DNA from 2 places in the Amycolatopsis sp. lyj-23 genome. Region 1 is predicted to be linked to the other one. Evidence: riboswitches for the same ligand, from Rfam matches in the RefSeq annotation. Region 1 holds a riboswitch; the other holds the start of a gene.

What was found. Region 1 has a riboswitch for thiamine pyrophosphate ahead of thiO (glycine oxidase ThiO). Riboswitches for the same ligand answer to the same signal wherever they lie in the genome.
Region 2: another riboswitch for thiamine pyrophosphate. It lies ahead of ACLJPY_RS09580 (thiamine ABC transporter substrate binding subunit); the one in region 1 lies ahead of thiO (glycine oxidase ThiO).

What each region holds. Positions count from the first base shown of each region.
Region 1 covers NZ_JAJPWN010000012.1:11,037-18,169, reverse strand. Annotated here, with positions in the region: gene ACLJPY_RS28765 (threonine/serine dehydratase) at 1-131, opposite strand, end outside; gene ACLJPY_RS28760 (hypothetical protein) at 280-1,020, shown strand; gene thiE (thiamine phosphate synthase) at 1,022-1,681, opposite strand; TPP riboswitch at 1,713-1,818, shown strand; gene thiO (glycine oxidase ThiO) at 1,812-2,885, shown strand; gene thiS (sulfur carrier protein ThiS) at 2,885-3,085, shown strand; gene ACLJPY_RS28740 (thiazole synthase) at 3,087-3,845, shown strand; gene ACLJPY_RS28735 (MarR family winged helix-turn-helix transcriptional regulator) at 3,942-4,367, shown strand; gene thiD (bifunctional hydroxymethylpyrimidine kinase/phosphomethylpyrimidine kinase) at 4,393-5,220, opposite strand; gene ACLJPY_RS28725 (phosphatidylinositol-specific phospholipase C domain-containing protein) at 5,326-6,336, shown strand; gene ACLJPY_RS28720 (NADP-dependent oxidoreductase) at 6,333-7,133, opposite strand, start outside.
Region 2 covers NZ_JAJPWN010000004.1:43,411-50,543, forward strand. Annotated here, with positions in the region: gene ychF (redox-regulated ATPase YchF) at 1-240, shown strand, start outside; gene ACLJPY_RS09560 (ArsR family transcriptional regulator) at 295-882, shown strand; gene ACLJPY_RS09565 (hypothetical protein) at 882-1,349, shown strand; gene ACLJPY_RS09570 (hypothetical protein) at 1,349-1,690, shown strand; gene ACLJPY_RS09575 (4a-hydroxytetrahydrobiopterin dehydratase) at 2,070-2,354, opposite strand; TPP riboswitch at 2,387-2,495, shown strand; gene ACLJPY_RS09580 (thiamine ABC transporter substrate binding subunit) at 2,518-3,567, shown strand; gene ACLJPY_RS09585 (ABC transporter permease) at 3,704-5,260, shown strand; gene ACLJPY_RS09590 (ABC transporter ATP-binding protein) at 5,260-6,267, shown strand; gene ACLJPY_RS09595 (helix-turn-helix transcriptional regulator) at 6,269-7,069, opposite strand.

The DNA of each region.
Region 1 (7,133 bases):
TGCAGGTTTTCGGGTTTGAGCCACAGGGTCCCGCGGGGATCCCACGTCTGGAGCAGCAGGGGCGTGCGCACGGCGACATCGGCGACGCGCTTCGCGGCGGCCTCGATGTCAGAGATCGTCACCAGTTCCATGTGCCGAGTATGTCAAGAAAGCGTTCGACATGGAGTGTCTATTATGGACAGACGGAGTGGTCCTCCTCACGCCGTGGCAACGAGGGGAGTGCCTCACGCGCCTTAGACGTTGGACAGGGGAGAAACACGGCCTACCTAGATCGGGATCATGAGCAAGGAGAAAGCAGCGGCAGCGGAGGAAAAGGAACAGAAGTCGGGCCTGCGGATCGCGCAGGTCATGGCGGCGGCGCTGGCGGCGGTGACCGCGGCGCTGCTCGGCTCGACGCTGGGCGTGGCGGGCACGGTGATCGGTGCCGGCGTCGCGAGCGTGGTGTCGACGGTCGGCAGTGAGCTCTACCTCCGCTCACTGGAACGCACGCGGGAGGCGGCGCTGCGGGCGCGCCAGCTGGCGACGTCGGGGATCCGGCGCCGCGGGCACGCGGAGGAGGCGCCGGCCGAGGTACCCATCACCGACCAGCCCACGGTCCGGCTGGCGAAGCCCGAGACGGCACCGCTGTCCGCACGGCTGCGGAAGCTGCGGTGGCCGTTGATCATCGGCACCAGCGTGGTGGCGTTCGCGGTGGCGATCCTCTCGATGATCGGCGTGGACGCGGCCTCGGGCGGCAAGGTCGCGGGCGGCACGGGTGCCAGCGTCGGCAAGTTGTTCGGCGGCAGCTCCGGCCAGGAGGACAAGACGCCGGCGACGACCCCGCCGACCTCGACGAACGACACCCAGGTGTCCCCGACGGAGACGACCACGGCCCCGACGGGCACCTCGACCGCCCCGACGTCGTCCGAGACGCCGACGACCACCCCGAGCACGACGAGCGAGCAGCCGTCGACCTCGGCCCCGGCCACCACGGCGACCCCGCCGACCAGCAAGGGTGCCGCGCCGACGCCGACGCCCTGACTCAGGGCAGGCGCGCCCGCAGTTCGCGCGCCGCGGCCTCGGGGTCCTCGGCCTCGGTGATCGCCCGGACCACGACGATCCGGGAGGCGCCCGCCTCCAGCACCGAAGGCAGCCGGTCGCCGTCGATGCCGCCGATCGCGAACCACGGGCGGTCCGGCGCCCACGCCGCCGTCGCGTGGACCAGGTCGAGCCCCGGGGCCGGGCGGCCCGGCTTCGTCGGCGTCGGCCAGCAGGGACCGGTGCAGAAGTAGTCGACGCCGGGTTCCGCGGCCGCGGCGAGGGCCTGGTCGAGCGAGTGCGTCGAGCGGCCGATCACCACGTCGTCGCCCAGGATGCGGCGGGCCAGCGGCACCGGGATGTCGTCCTGGCCCAGGTGCAGCACGTCCGCGCCGACCGCCAAAGCCACGTCCGCGCGGTCGTTCACCGACAGCAGCGCGCCGTGGCGGGCGCACGCCTCCGCCAGGACCTCCAGCGCCGCGATCTCGCCGGCCGCCTCCAGGGTGCCGGTCTTGTCGCGCAGCTGGATGATGTCGACGCCGCCGGCGAGGGCCGCGTCGGCGAAGGCAGCCAGGTCGCCGCGGCCGGTACGGGCGTCCGTGCAGAGGTACAGGCGCGCGGAGTCGAGGCGGGCGCGGATCTTGTCACCGGAGAGGGCGGGCATAGCGGCGACGGTACCGCGCCGGTTAAGGTGGACGTGTCCGCACGGGAGCCCGAGGCACGGGCTGAGAGGGAGCTGCCGCTCCGACCGTGGAACCTGATCCGGGTCATGCCGGCGCAGGGAGCGTGATCCCATGACGAACCTGGCAGTGGTGGGCGGCGGCGTGATCGGCCTGTCCGTCGCGTGGCGCGCCGCCGCGCGTGGCCACCAAGTGACCCTGCACGACCCCGAACCCGCCCGCGGTGGCGCGTCCTGGCTGGCCGGCGGCATGCTCGCCCCCGTCACCGAGGCGTGGCCCGGCGAGGAGGACGTCCTCCGCCTCGGCGAAGAGTCGCTGAGACGCTGGCCGGACTTCGCCCATGACCTGCGGAAAGAGGGCTTGGACCCCGGCCTGGCCGGCCACGGGACTCTCGTCGTCGCCTTCGACAGCGCCGACGCCGGCTACCTGGACATCCTGGCGACCCACCTGCACGACCTCGGCCGCGCGGCCGAGCGGCTCACCGGCCGGGCGGCCAAGCGGCTCGAACCCGGCATCGGGTCCGTCCGAAGTGGACTCCACGTGCCCGGTGACCTGGCCGTGGACAACCGGAAACTCCTGCACGCCCTGTACGACGCCTGCGTCAACCGCCAAGTGCGGTTCCAGCGAGAGCGCGTCGAAGAGCTTCCGGACGCCGAGGCCGTCGTGCTCGCGGCGGGCGCCTGGACCGGACAGCTCCACCCGCTGCTCGCCGGCGCCGTCCGGCCGCTCAAGGGCGAAATCCTCCGGCTGAAGCCCCGCCGCGGCTGCCTGCCGCCGCCGCGGCACACCGTCCGGGCCGTCGTCGAGGGCCGCCCGATCTACCTCGTCCCGCGCGGGGACACCGAGCTGGTCCTCGGCGCCACCCAGTACGAGGCCGGGTTCGACCAGGCCGTCACCGCCCGCGGCGTGCGCGAGCTGCTCGAAGGCGCCGAACGCGTCTTCCCCGCGATCACCGAGTACGAGCTCACCGAGACCGCCGCCGGCCTGCGTGCCGGCAGCCGGGACGCGCTGCCGTACCTCGGGGTCCTGGACAGCGGCGTTTTTGCCGCAACCGGGCACCACCGCAACGGCCTGCTGATGGCCCCGGTGACCGCGGACGCCGTGGTCGCCTGGCTCGAAGGGGACGCGCCGCCGGAAGGCACCGCGGCCGCGTCCCCCGCCCGCCTGCACCAGAAGGAGCACGTGTGATGGAGATCAAGCTCAACGGCGAGTGGACGGCGTTCCCGGACGGCGCCACCGTCGCCGACGTCCTCGACACCACCGGCGGGCCACGGCCCGGCATCGCCGTCGCGGTCGACGGCGTCGTCGTCCGCCGCGCCGACTGGGCGACCACCGCCGTGCCCAAGGGTGCGGTCCTCGACGTGCTCACCGCGGTCCAGGGAGGCTGAAGTGGACGAAGCACCGCTGGTCATCGGCACGACCAAGCTGACGTCCCGGCTGATCATCGGCACCGGCGGCGCGGCGAACCTCGCCGTGCTGGAACGCGCGCTGGTGGCGTCCGGCACCGAGCTGACCACCGTCGCCATGCGCCGCGCCGACGCCGAAGGCGGCTCCGGCGTCCTCGAGCTGCTCAAGCGGCTCGGGATCGAGCTGCTGCCGAACACCGCGGGCTGCCGGACGGCCGCCGAGGCCGTGCTCACCGCTCAGCTCGCGCGCGAGGCCCTGGAAACCGACCTGGTCAAGCTCGAGGTGCACGCCGACGACCGGACGCTGCTGCCCGAGCCGTTCGAGACGCTCGACGCCGCCGAACGGCTGGCCGCCGACGGGTTCACCGTGTTCGCCTACACGAACGACGACCCGGTGCTCGCGCTGCGCCTGGAGGAGGCCGGCTGCGCCGCGGTGATGCCGCTTGGGGCGCCCATCGGCACCGGCCTCGGCATCCGGAATCCGCACAACATCGAGCTCATCGTCTCGCGGGCGGGCGTCCCGGTGATCCTGGACGCCGGAATCGGCACGGCGTCGGACGCGACGCTGGCGATGGAGCTCGGCTGCGACGCCGTCCTGCTGTCGACCGCGGTCACCCGGGCGGCCGATCCGGAGCGGATGGCCGCGGCGATGCGGGCGGGTGTGGTGGCCGGACGCCTCGCGCGTGAGGCCGGGCGGGTGCCGCAGCGCTTTTGGGCGCAGGCGTCGAGCCCGCCCCGGTGAACTCAAGCGCCTTCACACGAGTGTGCACCGGGAGCCCGTAAGGTGGACGGCACTTTCCGGCGCACCCGCGGCCGGGCAGGGCAGAAGGAGCCAGCCGTGACCACATCGGTTCAGGACACCTCGGGCAGGTTGTACCTCGCCGTCGGCAGGCTGTCCCGGTCCCTGCGCCAGGCCGGCGTGCCCGGGCCGGGCCACGGCGCCATTTCGGCGCTGGCGACGCTGGTGCACGCGGGCCAGCTGCGGCTCGGTGACCTCGCGGCCAAGGAGGGCGTGGCCGCCGCGACGATGTCGCGGATCATCGCGTCGCTGGTCGAGGCCGGGTACGTCAGCCGGGAATCCGATCCGGTCGACCGCCGCGCGTGGCTGGCGAAGGCGACCGAGGAGGGTGAGCGGCTCGTCTCCGGCGTCCGGTCGACGCGGGTCCAGGAGCTCAACCGCCGTCTCGACCGGCTCTCACCCGAGCACCGCGAAGCGCTGACGGCGGCGATCCCGGCGCTCGAGGCCCTGATCGCGGACGACTAGGCCGCCCGCTGCCGCAGTTCGGCGCTCAGCGTTCCTCGGGAGCCAACCGCCAGAAGGCCGAGACGGGGCCGACCTTCGCGCCCATCGGGTAGGCGTGCTCGACGGCGTGCGAGACGAACCACTTGCCGTAGCGCGCCGCCTCGACCACGGGCATGCCCTTGGCCAGGCCCGCCGTCAGGGCCGACGCCATCGTGTCGCCCGCGCCGTGCGTGTGCGGCGTCGAATACCGCTTGCCCGGCAGTTCCACGAACGTCGAGCCGTCGAACAGCAGGTCCACGCACTCCGGGTCGGCCTGCAGGTGGCCGCTCTTGACCAGGACGTACTTCGGGCCCATCCGGTGCAGCACCACGGCCGCGGTGTGCATGCCTTCGCGGTCGGTCACCGTCATCCCGGTGAGCAGCCGGACCTCGTCGAGGTTCGGGGTCAGCACGGTCGCGCGCGGCAGCAGCTCGTCGCGCAGGGCGTGCAGCCCGGCCTCGTCGAACAGCGGGTGGCCGTGCATCGACGCCGCCACCGGGTCCACCACGAACGGGATCTTCTCGTCACGCCCGATGCTCGCCTTGTCGCACGCGCCGGCGACGGCGTGGATGATCTCGGCCGAGGCCAGCATGCCGGTCTTCGCCGCGCCGACGCCCATGTCCGCCGCCACGGCTTCGACCTGGCCGGCCACGATGTGCGGCGGCAGGTCGGCGCGGTCGTGCACGCCCAGGGTGTTCTGCACGGTGACGGCGGTGACCGCGACCAGGCCGTGGACGCCGCAGGTCAGGAACGTGCGCAGGTCCGCCTGCAGCCCGGCGGCCCCGCCGGAGTCCGACCCGGCGATCGTCAAGGCGGTCGGAAGGCTCGTCGTCATGGTGGTTTCCCGACTTCTGGTCTAGGCCAATCAGCCTCTTTTGCTTCATGAACAGTCAACCACGGTGCGACATTGTGAACGTTACTCACGTTCGAAGGAGCCTGGATGAAGCTCTTCTCGGTGGCACTCCTCACGGCAGCGCTCACGCTCTCCGGAGCGACGGCGGCCAACGCCGACAGTCCCAAGCTGTCCCACGTCACGACCGTCGGCGTGCACAACACCTACGACCCGGCGGCCTACGGCTACCTGGCCCAGGCGCTCGACGCCGGGTCATCGCTGATCGAGCTGGACGTCTGGCCGGACTTCATCACCCACGAGTGGAAGGTCAGCCACTCGAACCCGCTGGGGAACAACAACAACTGCGTCGCCGCGACGTCGGCATCGCAGCTGTATTCCGGCGGCAAGAACAAGAACCTGGAGTACTGCCTCGACGACATCCGGATCTGGCTGGCCGCCCACCCGGGGCACACGCCGCTCACGCTCAAGATCGAGATGAAGACCGGGTTCTCCGACAACACCGGCCTCGGTCCGGACGAGCTGGACGCCACCTTCCGGGCGCACCTCGGCAGCGTCGCTTTCCGCCCGGCCGAGCTGCTCGGCGGCTACGCCACGCTCGACGACGCGGCCAAGGCGGACAACTGGCCGTCCGTGGACGCGCTGCGGGGCCGGGTGATCACCGAGATCATCCCGGGCACGGTCGAGGAGCAGAACCCGACCGACACGCTGCACACCGACGTCGAGTACGCGCAGTACCTGCTGGGTCTGAAGAACGCGGGCAAGCTCGGCGACGCGAACATCTTCCCGACCGTGCACGGCGCGGCCGGCGGTGACCCGCGGGACAAGTACACCGCCGACCTCAAGCCGTGGTTCGTCGTCTTCGACGGCGACGCGAACGCGTGGGTGACCCAGACCGGGCCGTGGTGGTACGACGCCAACCACTACTACGTCGTGATGACCGACGGGCAGAACGTCGCCCCGGCCATCGACGCCCACAACCCGACGGTCGACCAGGCCAACCAGCGCGTCGCCGACCTGGCGAAGCAGCACGCGTCGGTGGTCACCTCGGACTGGACCGGGCTCACGACGGTGCTGCCCCAGGTGCTCGCGCGGGGTTAGACGGTCAGCACGAGCTTGCCGGACAACCGGCCCGCTTCGCCCAGCTCGTGCGCCTTGGCGGCGTCCTCCAGCGGGAACGTCTGCTCGACGCGGACCTTCAGCTGACCGGCTTCGATGAGTTCGACGAGGCCGGTCAGCCCGCCGCGGTCCGGTTCGACGAGCATCCGCCGGACGTGCACTTTCCTGGCCTCGGCGGCCTTTTCGACCCGGTCGCCGACACCGCTGGGCACGCCGATCAGCAGGCCGCCCTCCTTGATGGCGGGCAGCCAGCGCAGGTCGCTCTCCTCGCCGACGAGTCCGAAGTAGACGTCCACATCGGACGCGGTGGCTTCGGGGTCGTGGTAGTCGATCGGCTCGTCGACGCCGAGCTCGCGCAGGAAGCCGTGCTTCTTCGCGCTCGCCGTGCCGATGACGTGCGCGCCGCGCGCCTTGGCGATCTGCACGGCGAGGTGGCCGACCCCGCCCGCGGCGGCGTCGACGAACACCCGCTGTCCCTCGTGGACGTTCGCGACGTCGACCAGGCCCTGCCAGGCGGTCAGCCCGGCCAGCGGCAGCGCGGCGGCCTCGGCGAACGACAGCCCGGCGGGTTTGCGCACGAAGTGCCGCGAGGGCGCGGTGACGTACTCGGCGTAGGCGTTGGCCGGGCGCGGGAACCACGGCATGCCGAGGACTTCGTCGCCCTTCTCGACACCGGTCGCGCCGAAGCCGGTCTCTTCGACGACGCCGGCGACGTCCCAGCCGACGGTGAACGGCGGCTCGCCGAGGAACCCGCCGCCGCGCCGCACCTTCCAGTCGAC
Region 2 (7,133 bases), on a different contig from region 1:
GCGGGCCCGAAGGAGTCCCGCGCCTGGACGATCCCCCAGGGCGCCACGGCCCCCCAGGCGGCGGGCGTGATCCACACGGACTTCGAGCGCGGCTTCATCAAGGCGGAAATCGTCTCGTACGACGACCTGATGGAGGCGGGCTCCATGGCGGCCGCCCGTGCGGCGGGCAAGGTCCGCATGGAGGGCAAGGACTACGTCATGGCCGACGGCGACGTGGTCGAGTTCCGCTTCAACGTCTGATCCGGCTCAACTACTGACTGTTGTTTTCATTGGACGCAGGATATGCTGCGTCCAATGAAAGCTTCGCCGAGCTTGCTGCCGCTGCTGCGTTCGCGCATGCAGGGTGAGCTGCTCGCGCTGGTCCTGCTGCACCCGGAGCGCGAGTACTCCATCACCGAGCTCGCCGACGCCTGTGGCGTCACGCCGACGGCCGCGCTGCGCGAGGTCGAACGGCTGGTCGGCGGCGGCATCCTGGAAGACCGGCGGGTGGGCCGCAGCCGGCTCGTCAAAGCCCGGACGGACACGCCGCTCTACCGGCCGCTGAGCGAAGTCCTCGCGGTCACCTTCGGGCCGCTGCCGCTGCTCGTCGAGGCCCTGTCCGGCCTGCCCGGCGTGCTGGAGGCCTACATCTACGGGTCGTGGGCCGCGCGCTACCGCGGCGAACCGGGGCCGCCACCCGGTGACGTCGACGTCCTCGTCGTCGGCTCGCCCGATCCGGACGAGCTCTTCGACCTGGCCGAGGGCGTCTCACGACGGCTGGGCCGGGAGGTCAACGTCCACCGCATCACGTCCTCGGCGTGGGCGGCGGACAGCACGGATCCGTTCCTGACCAGCGTGCGTGCGCGTCCGCTGGTCCCGTTGCCACTCGATCGGGAGACCTGATGACCCGGTGGAACCAGGGCCGCGCCACGATCGACGCGCTCATCGCGCGCGGCTCCCTCGAGCACGTCCCGGCTTCGCGGGAGGCCGCGGAGGCGGAACTCGCCCGGGCCCGCACGCACGTCGTTTCGGCGCGGCAGCTGCTGGCTTCGGACCCGGAAGGCGCCTACACGCTGGCGTACGACGGCGCCCGCCGTGCGCTGGCCGCCGTGCTGCAGAACCAGGGCCTGCGCGCGACGAGCCGGGGTGGCCACATCGCCGTCTACGAAGCGGTGCTCGCGCAGCTCGACCCGCCGCTGGGGCCGCTCCTGCGGCCCTTCAACCGGATGCGGGCCCGGCGCAACGAGGTCGCCTACCGGTCTTCCGAGGCACCGCCGGTGACCGCCGAAGACGTGACGGCCGACGTGGCGAAGGTCGAAGACCTCATCGGCCTCGCGGAAAAGACCATCCCGAACATGTCCCGGTACTGATGGCGACGGCGAAGTCCCGCCCGCTCACACCGGACGAGCGCACGACACTGGACACGGTGCTCGCCGGCGACTTCCCGGGAGCCGCCGAACTGCGGGCGCAGGCCGCGACGGCCCGCGTGACCGGGCGGTGCGGCTGCGGGTGCCCGAGCATCAACCTGGAAGTCGACCGGAGCCTGCCGACCGCGGTGGTCGCCGACGCCCCGGTCGCGGTCGAAGCCGACGCGCCCGGCGGCGGGCTCATCGTCTTCGCCGAGGAGGGGCGCCTGTCCTGCCTGGAGTACTGGACGACGGCCGACGAGCCGCCGGCCGCGTTCCCGCCGCCCGGGCGAATCGCCCGGTAGTCGGCGGGCTACCTAGCCGAGCAGGCCCAGCAGGGCGATCGCGAGCAGCACCACCGCCGGGGCGAGTGCGTTGATCCAGGCGCGCTGGGCGGCGGTCAGAGTGCTGTTCATGGCGCTGTTCCCCACGGCCGGACCGATGCTTCCGCTCCGATCAGCGCGCTGATCATGGTCCGCGTTAACAGCTGTGATCGAACTCTCAGCCGTCCAGGTGACGGCGGTTGCGGGCGGTGAACCAGAGCACTCCGCCCGCCGCCGCCACCATCGTTGCGAACGCCGTCGTCCCGACTACGATTGCCTGAGTCATCTCGTCTCCTTCCCGAAGGTTCCGGTGACTGAGAGACGTCGAAGTCGAGGAAAAGTGCACTCAGCGTTACCGAGATCACACGGCGGCGAGCACCGAGTCGATCTGGGACGCCAGGTCGAAGTCCTTCGCCGTCAGGCCGCCCGCCGAATGCGTCGAGAGCCGGAACGTCAGGGTGCGCCAGCGGATGTCGATGTCCGGGTGGTGGTCGGCGGCTTCGGCGAGCACCGCCACCCGGTCCACCACCTCGATCGCCTGCGGAAAGCTCGCCAGTTCCACTTCGCGGGCGATCACCGCGCCGGACCGCGTCCAGCCCGGGCCCAGCCGTCCGTCGGCCTCGGCGTCGCTCAAGATTTCCGTCATGTCTCCATGGTCGTCCGTCCTCGGCTACGCTGCACGGTTGCCACGGGAGTCCGGCCGGTGCCGGGCTGAGAGGCGGGTAACCGCGACCGTTCGCACCTGAGACGGATCATGCCGGCGAAGGGAGGGCTTCCCCTTCCTCGCCCGGCGAAGTGCAGGAGGGTAGATGAAACGCAGGGCTGTTCGCGCCGCGACGGCCGTCGCCGCCGTCAGCGCCGTCGCCGCGGCGTGCTCGCTGTCGAACGGTGACGGTGGCACGCAGCAGACGCCCACCGTCACCCTCGTGACGCACGATTCCTTCACCGCCCCGCAGGAGGTGCTCGACGCCTTCCAGAAGCAGTCGGGCATCAAGGTCTCCGTGCTCAAGCAGGGCGACGCCGGATCGCTGACCAACAAGCTCGTGCTGACCAAGGCCAACCCGATTGGCGACGTCGCGTACGGCGTCGACTCGACCTTCGCCTCCCGCGCGCTCGGTGAAGGCGTCTTCGACCCGTACACCAGCCCGGAGGCCGACCGCGGGCCCCAGCGCTACGCCGTCGACCCCGAACACCGGCTCTCCGCGGTCGACGTCGGCGACGTCTGCGTCAACGTCGACACGAACTACTTCACCGCCAAGGGGATCCCGGCGCCGTCGACCTACGACGACCTGGCCGACCCGAAGTACAAGGACCTGCTGGTCGCCGAGGACCCGGCGACGGCATCACCCGGGCTGGCCTTCCTCCTCGGCACCATCGCCAAGTACGGCGACACCGGCTGGAAGGACTACTGGACGAAGCTGAAGGCCAACGGCGTCAAGGTGGTCAGCGGCTGGGAAGAGGCCTACACCAAGCAGTTCTCCGGCTCGTCCGGCAAGGGGCCGCGGCCGATCGTCGTCTCGTACGCGTCGTCGCCGGCCGCCGAAGTCGGCGACGACGGCAAGCCGCGCACCAAGGCGCTGCTCGACACCTGCTACCGGCAGGTCGAGTACGCCGGCGTGCTGGCGAACGGCAAGCAGGCCGAGAACGCGCGCAAGGTCGTCGACTTCCTGCTCTCCCAGCAGTTCCAGGCGACGGTCGCGGCCAACATGTACGTCTACCCGGCGCGCCAGGGCGTCGACCTGCCGCCGGGCTGGGCGCAGGTCGCGCCGCTGCCGCAGAAGCCGGAGACGCTGCCCGCGGACCAGGTGCAGGCCGGACGCGAGAAGTGGATCGGCGAATGGCGCACGCTCGTGCAGTGACATCCGAGGCGCCGCCTCGGGCCGGGGGCTCCGCCACCCGGAGCCCCCGGAAGCTCGGGCGATGACGTCCGAAGCCGTCCGGCGCACCACCGCCCCGCCGCGGACCGCCCGCGGGCTCGGCCTGGCGCTGCTCGGGCTGGCGCCGATCGGGTTCCTGGTGGTCTTCTTCGCCTGGCCGGTCCTGGCGATCGCCGGCCGCGGGTTCGCCGCCGGCGGCCTCGACGTCGTCCTCGGCGACGCGCGGACCTGGCAGCTGGCCGGGTTCACCGTCGGGAGCGCGGCCGCGTCGACGGCGGTCGCGGTGCTGGCCGGCCTGCCGGTGGCGTTCCTGCTGGCGCGGGTGCGCCTGCCCGGCGTCGGCCTGGCCCGGACGCTGGTGCTGGTGCCGTTCGTGCTGCCGACCGTGGTGGTCGGGCTCGCGTTCCGGGCGCTGTGGCCGGACGGCGGTGTGCTGCCGATCGTGCTGGCCAACGCCTTCTTCAACGTCGCCGTCGTCGCGCGGACCGTCGCCGGGCTGTGGGCGCGGCTCGACCCGCGGACGGCCGACGCCGCCCGCGCGCTCGGCGCCTCGCCGTGGCGGGCCTTCCGGTCGGTGACGCTGCCCGCGCTGGCCCCGGCGATCGCGTCGGCGGCCGCCGTGGTGTTCCTCTTCTGCGCCACCAGCTTCGGGGTCGTCCTGATCCTCGGCGGTGCCCGCTACCGGACCCTGGAAACCGAAATCTACCTGCGGACGGTCGATCTCCTGGACCTCTCCGGAGCGGCGGCGCTGTCGCTGGTCCAGTTCGCCGCCGTCGTCGCCGCGCTGGTGCTCGGCGGGCTCGCCCGGCGGCGCAAGGAAGGCGCCCGGATCGGCTCCGGCCGGGCCCGGCGGCCGAGGGGTGGCGAGTGGTGGGTCGTCGGCGTCGCGGGCTTCGTGCTGGCGTTGCTGGTGACGCCGATCGTCGCGCTCCTCGCCGAGTCGGTGTCCACCGAGGACGGCTGGAGCCTCGCCGGGTACCGGGCGCTGACGGGCACCGGCGAGAAGGGCGCGCTGCAGGTGTCCGGCTGGGACGCCGCGCTGAACTCGCTGAAGGTGGCCGTCGACGCGACGCTGCTCGCGATGGTCGTCGGCGTGCTCGCGTCCGTCGTGCTGGTGGCGCTGCGCCGGTCGCCCGCGCGAGCCGCGCGGGGTCTCGGCGAGACGATGGACGCCGTCCTGATGCTGCCGCTCGGGGTGTCGGCGGTGACCGTCGGGTTCGGCTACCTGGTGACGCTCGACGCGCTGCCCGGCGACCTCCGGACGTCGCCCTACCTCGTCCCGCTGGCCCAGGCGCTGGTCATCATCCCGCTGGTCGTGCGGATGGTCCTGCCGGTGCTGCGCTCGGTCGACGTCCGGCTGCGGCAGGCCGCGTCGACGCTCGGCGCGAGCCCGCTGCGGGTGTGGCGGGAGATCGACCTGCCGCTGACCCTGCGGCCGCTGGTCGCCGCGGCGGGCTTCGGGTTCGTCGTGGCCCTCGGCGAGTTCGGCGCGACGAGCTTCCTCGCCCGGCCGGCGGCGCCGACGCTGCCGGTCGCGATCGCGTCGCTGATGGCGCGCCCGGGGGAGCTGAACAACCAGATGGCGTACGCCGCGTGCGCGTTGCTGATGCTCGTGACGGTGCTGGCGGTCGCCCTGATCGACCGGCTCGGCCGCGGCGGGGTGGGGGAGTTCTGATGGCGCTGTCGGTGCGGGAGCTGACTGTCCACTACGGAACCTTCGCGGCCGTCCGCGACGCCCGGCTGGACATCGCCGACGGCGAGGTGCTGGCCCTGCTCGGCCCGTCCGGTTCGGGCAAGTCGACGCTGCTGCGCGCGATCACCGGCCTCGAGCCGTCGGCCCGCGGCTCGGTGAGCTGGGACGGCGAGGACCTCGGCGCGGTCCCGGTCCACCGGCGCGGCTTCGGCCTGGTCTTCCAGGACGGCCAGCTGTTCACCCACCGCGACGTCGCCGCGAACATCGCGTTCGGCCTGCGGATGCACGGCGTGCCCCGCGCGCAGTGGGCGCCACGGGTGGCCGAGCTGCTGGAGCTGGTGGGTTTGTCGGGCTTCGAGCGCCGCCGGGTGACGCAGCTGTCCGGCGGCCAGGCGCAGCGGGTCGCGCTGGCCCGGGCGCTGGCGCCGAAGCCGCGGTTGCTCCTGCTGGACGAGCCACTGTCCGGATTGGACGCCGGGTTGCGCGAACAGCTGGCGATCGACCTGGCGGAGCTGTTGCGGCGCAGCAAGATCACGGCGCTGCTGGTCACGCACGACCAGGAGGAGGCGTTCACGCTGGCCGACCGGGTGGCGGTGCTGGACGCGGGACAGGTCCGCCAGGAGGGTGCGGTCCGGCGCGTGTGGCGCAACCCGGCGGACGACGACGTGGCCCGGTTCCTGGGCGTGACGACGTTCGCCGACGGCGTGGCGACGGGCGGAGTGGTCGGCACGGACTTCGGCGAAGTGTCGCTGCCGGACGTCGGCGACGGCCCGGTGCGGCTGGGGTTGCGCCCGCACGCGCTGCGGGTGGCCGCGGCCGGAGTGCCGGGCGAGGTCGTCGCGGCGGTCCACCGCCGGGAACACGTGCGGCTGGTGGTCAAGCTGCACGGGTCCACTGTGGACGCCGTCGCCCCGGCGGCGTCGGACCTGCGCGCCGGGGACGCGGTGAACCTGCGGCTGGACCCGGACGGCATCGCGCTCGTCGGCTGACCTACGCGGCCCAGTGGGCGAGGAGGTCCAACGCGGACTCCGACGGGCTGCCGGGCTCCGCGGTGAACGTCACCAGCCGCTGGCCGGAGGAGTCCGGCAGCTCGAAGTTCTCGAACTGCAGCGTGAGTTCGCCCGCCACGGGGTGGCGGAAGCGCTTGCGCCCGTGCGTGCGCTGCTGGACGAACCGGCCCGCCCACAACGTCCGGAACGTCTCGCTGCGCAGCGTCAGCTCGCCGACGAGCGCCGCGAGCGCCGGGTCCGTCGCGTACCGGGCGGCGACGAGCCGCAGCTGGCCGACGGTGGCCCGGGCGACGTCGTGCCAATCCGGGAACACCTCGCGGCTCGCCGGGTCCAACAGGCAGAACCGGGCGAGGTTGGCCGTCGCGAACCCGCGGAACAGCTGCGCGGACAGCGGGTTCCCGGCGAGGACGTCGAGCCGGTGGTCGACGACCAGCGCCGGCACGCGGTCCAGTTTCGCCAGCAGCTGCGCCAGCTCCGGGCGCGCCCGGCGGGCCGACGGCGGCCGGGTGGGCCGCGCCGACGCGAGGTCGTCGAGGTGACGGCGTTCGACGTCGTCCAGCCGCAGCGTCCGGGCCAGCGCGTCGAGGACCTCGGGCGACGGCGCGCGGGCGCGGCCCTGCTCCAGGCGGACGTAGTACTCGACGCTGATCCCGGCCAGCTGCGCGACCTCCTCGCGCCGCAGGCCCGGCACCCGCCGCCGCGGTCCGGTGAGCACGCCGCACTCGGCCGGCGTGGCCGCCTCGCGGCGTGACTTGAGGAAGCGGCCCAGTTCCCGGTCCATGCCGTCGAGTGTGCTGCTTCCGGCGCCCGCGAACCTGGCCCTGCCGGTACCAGGACCGGCGGAC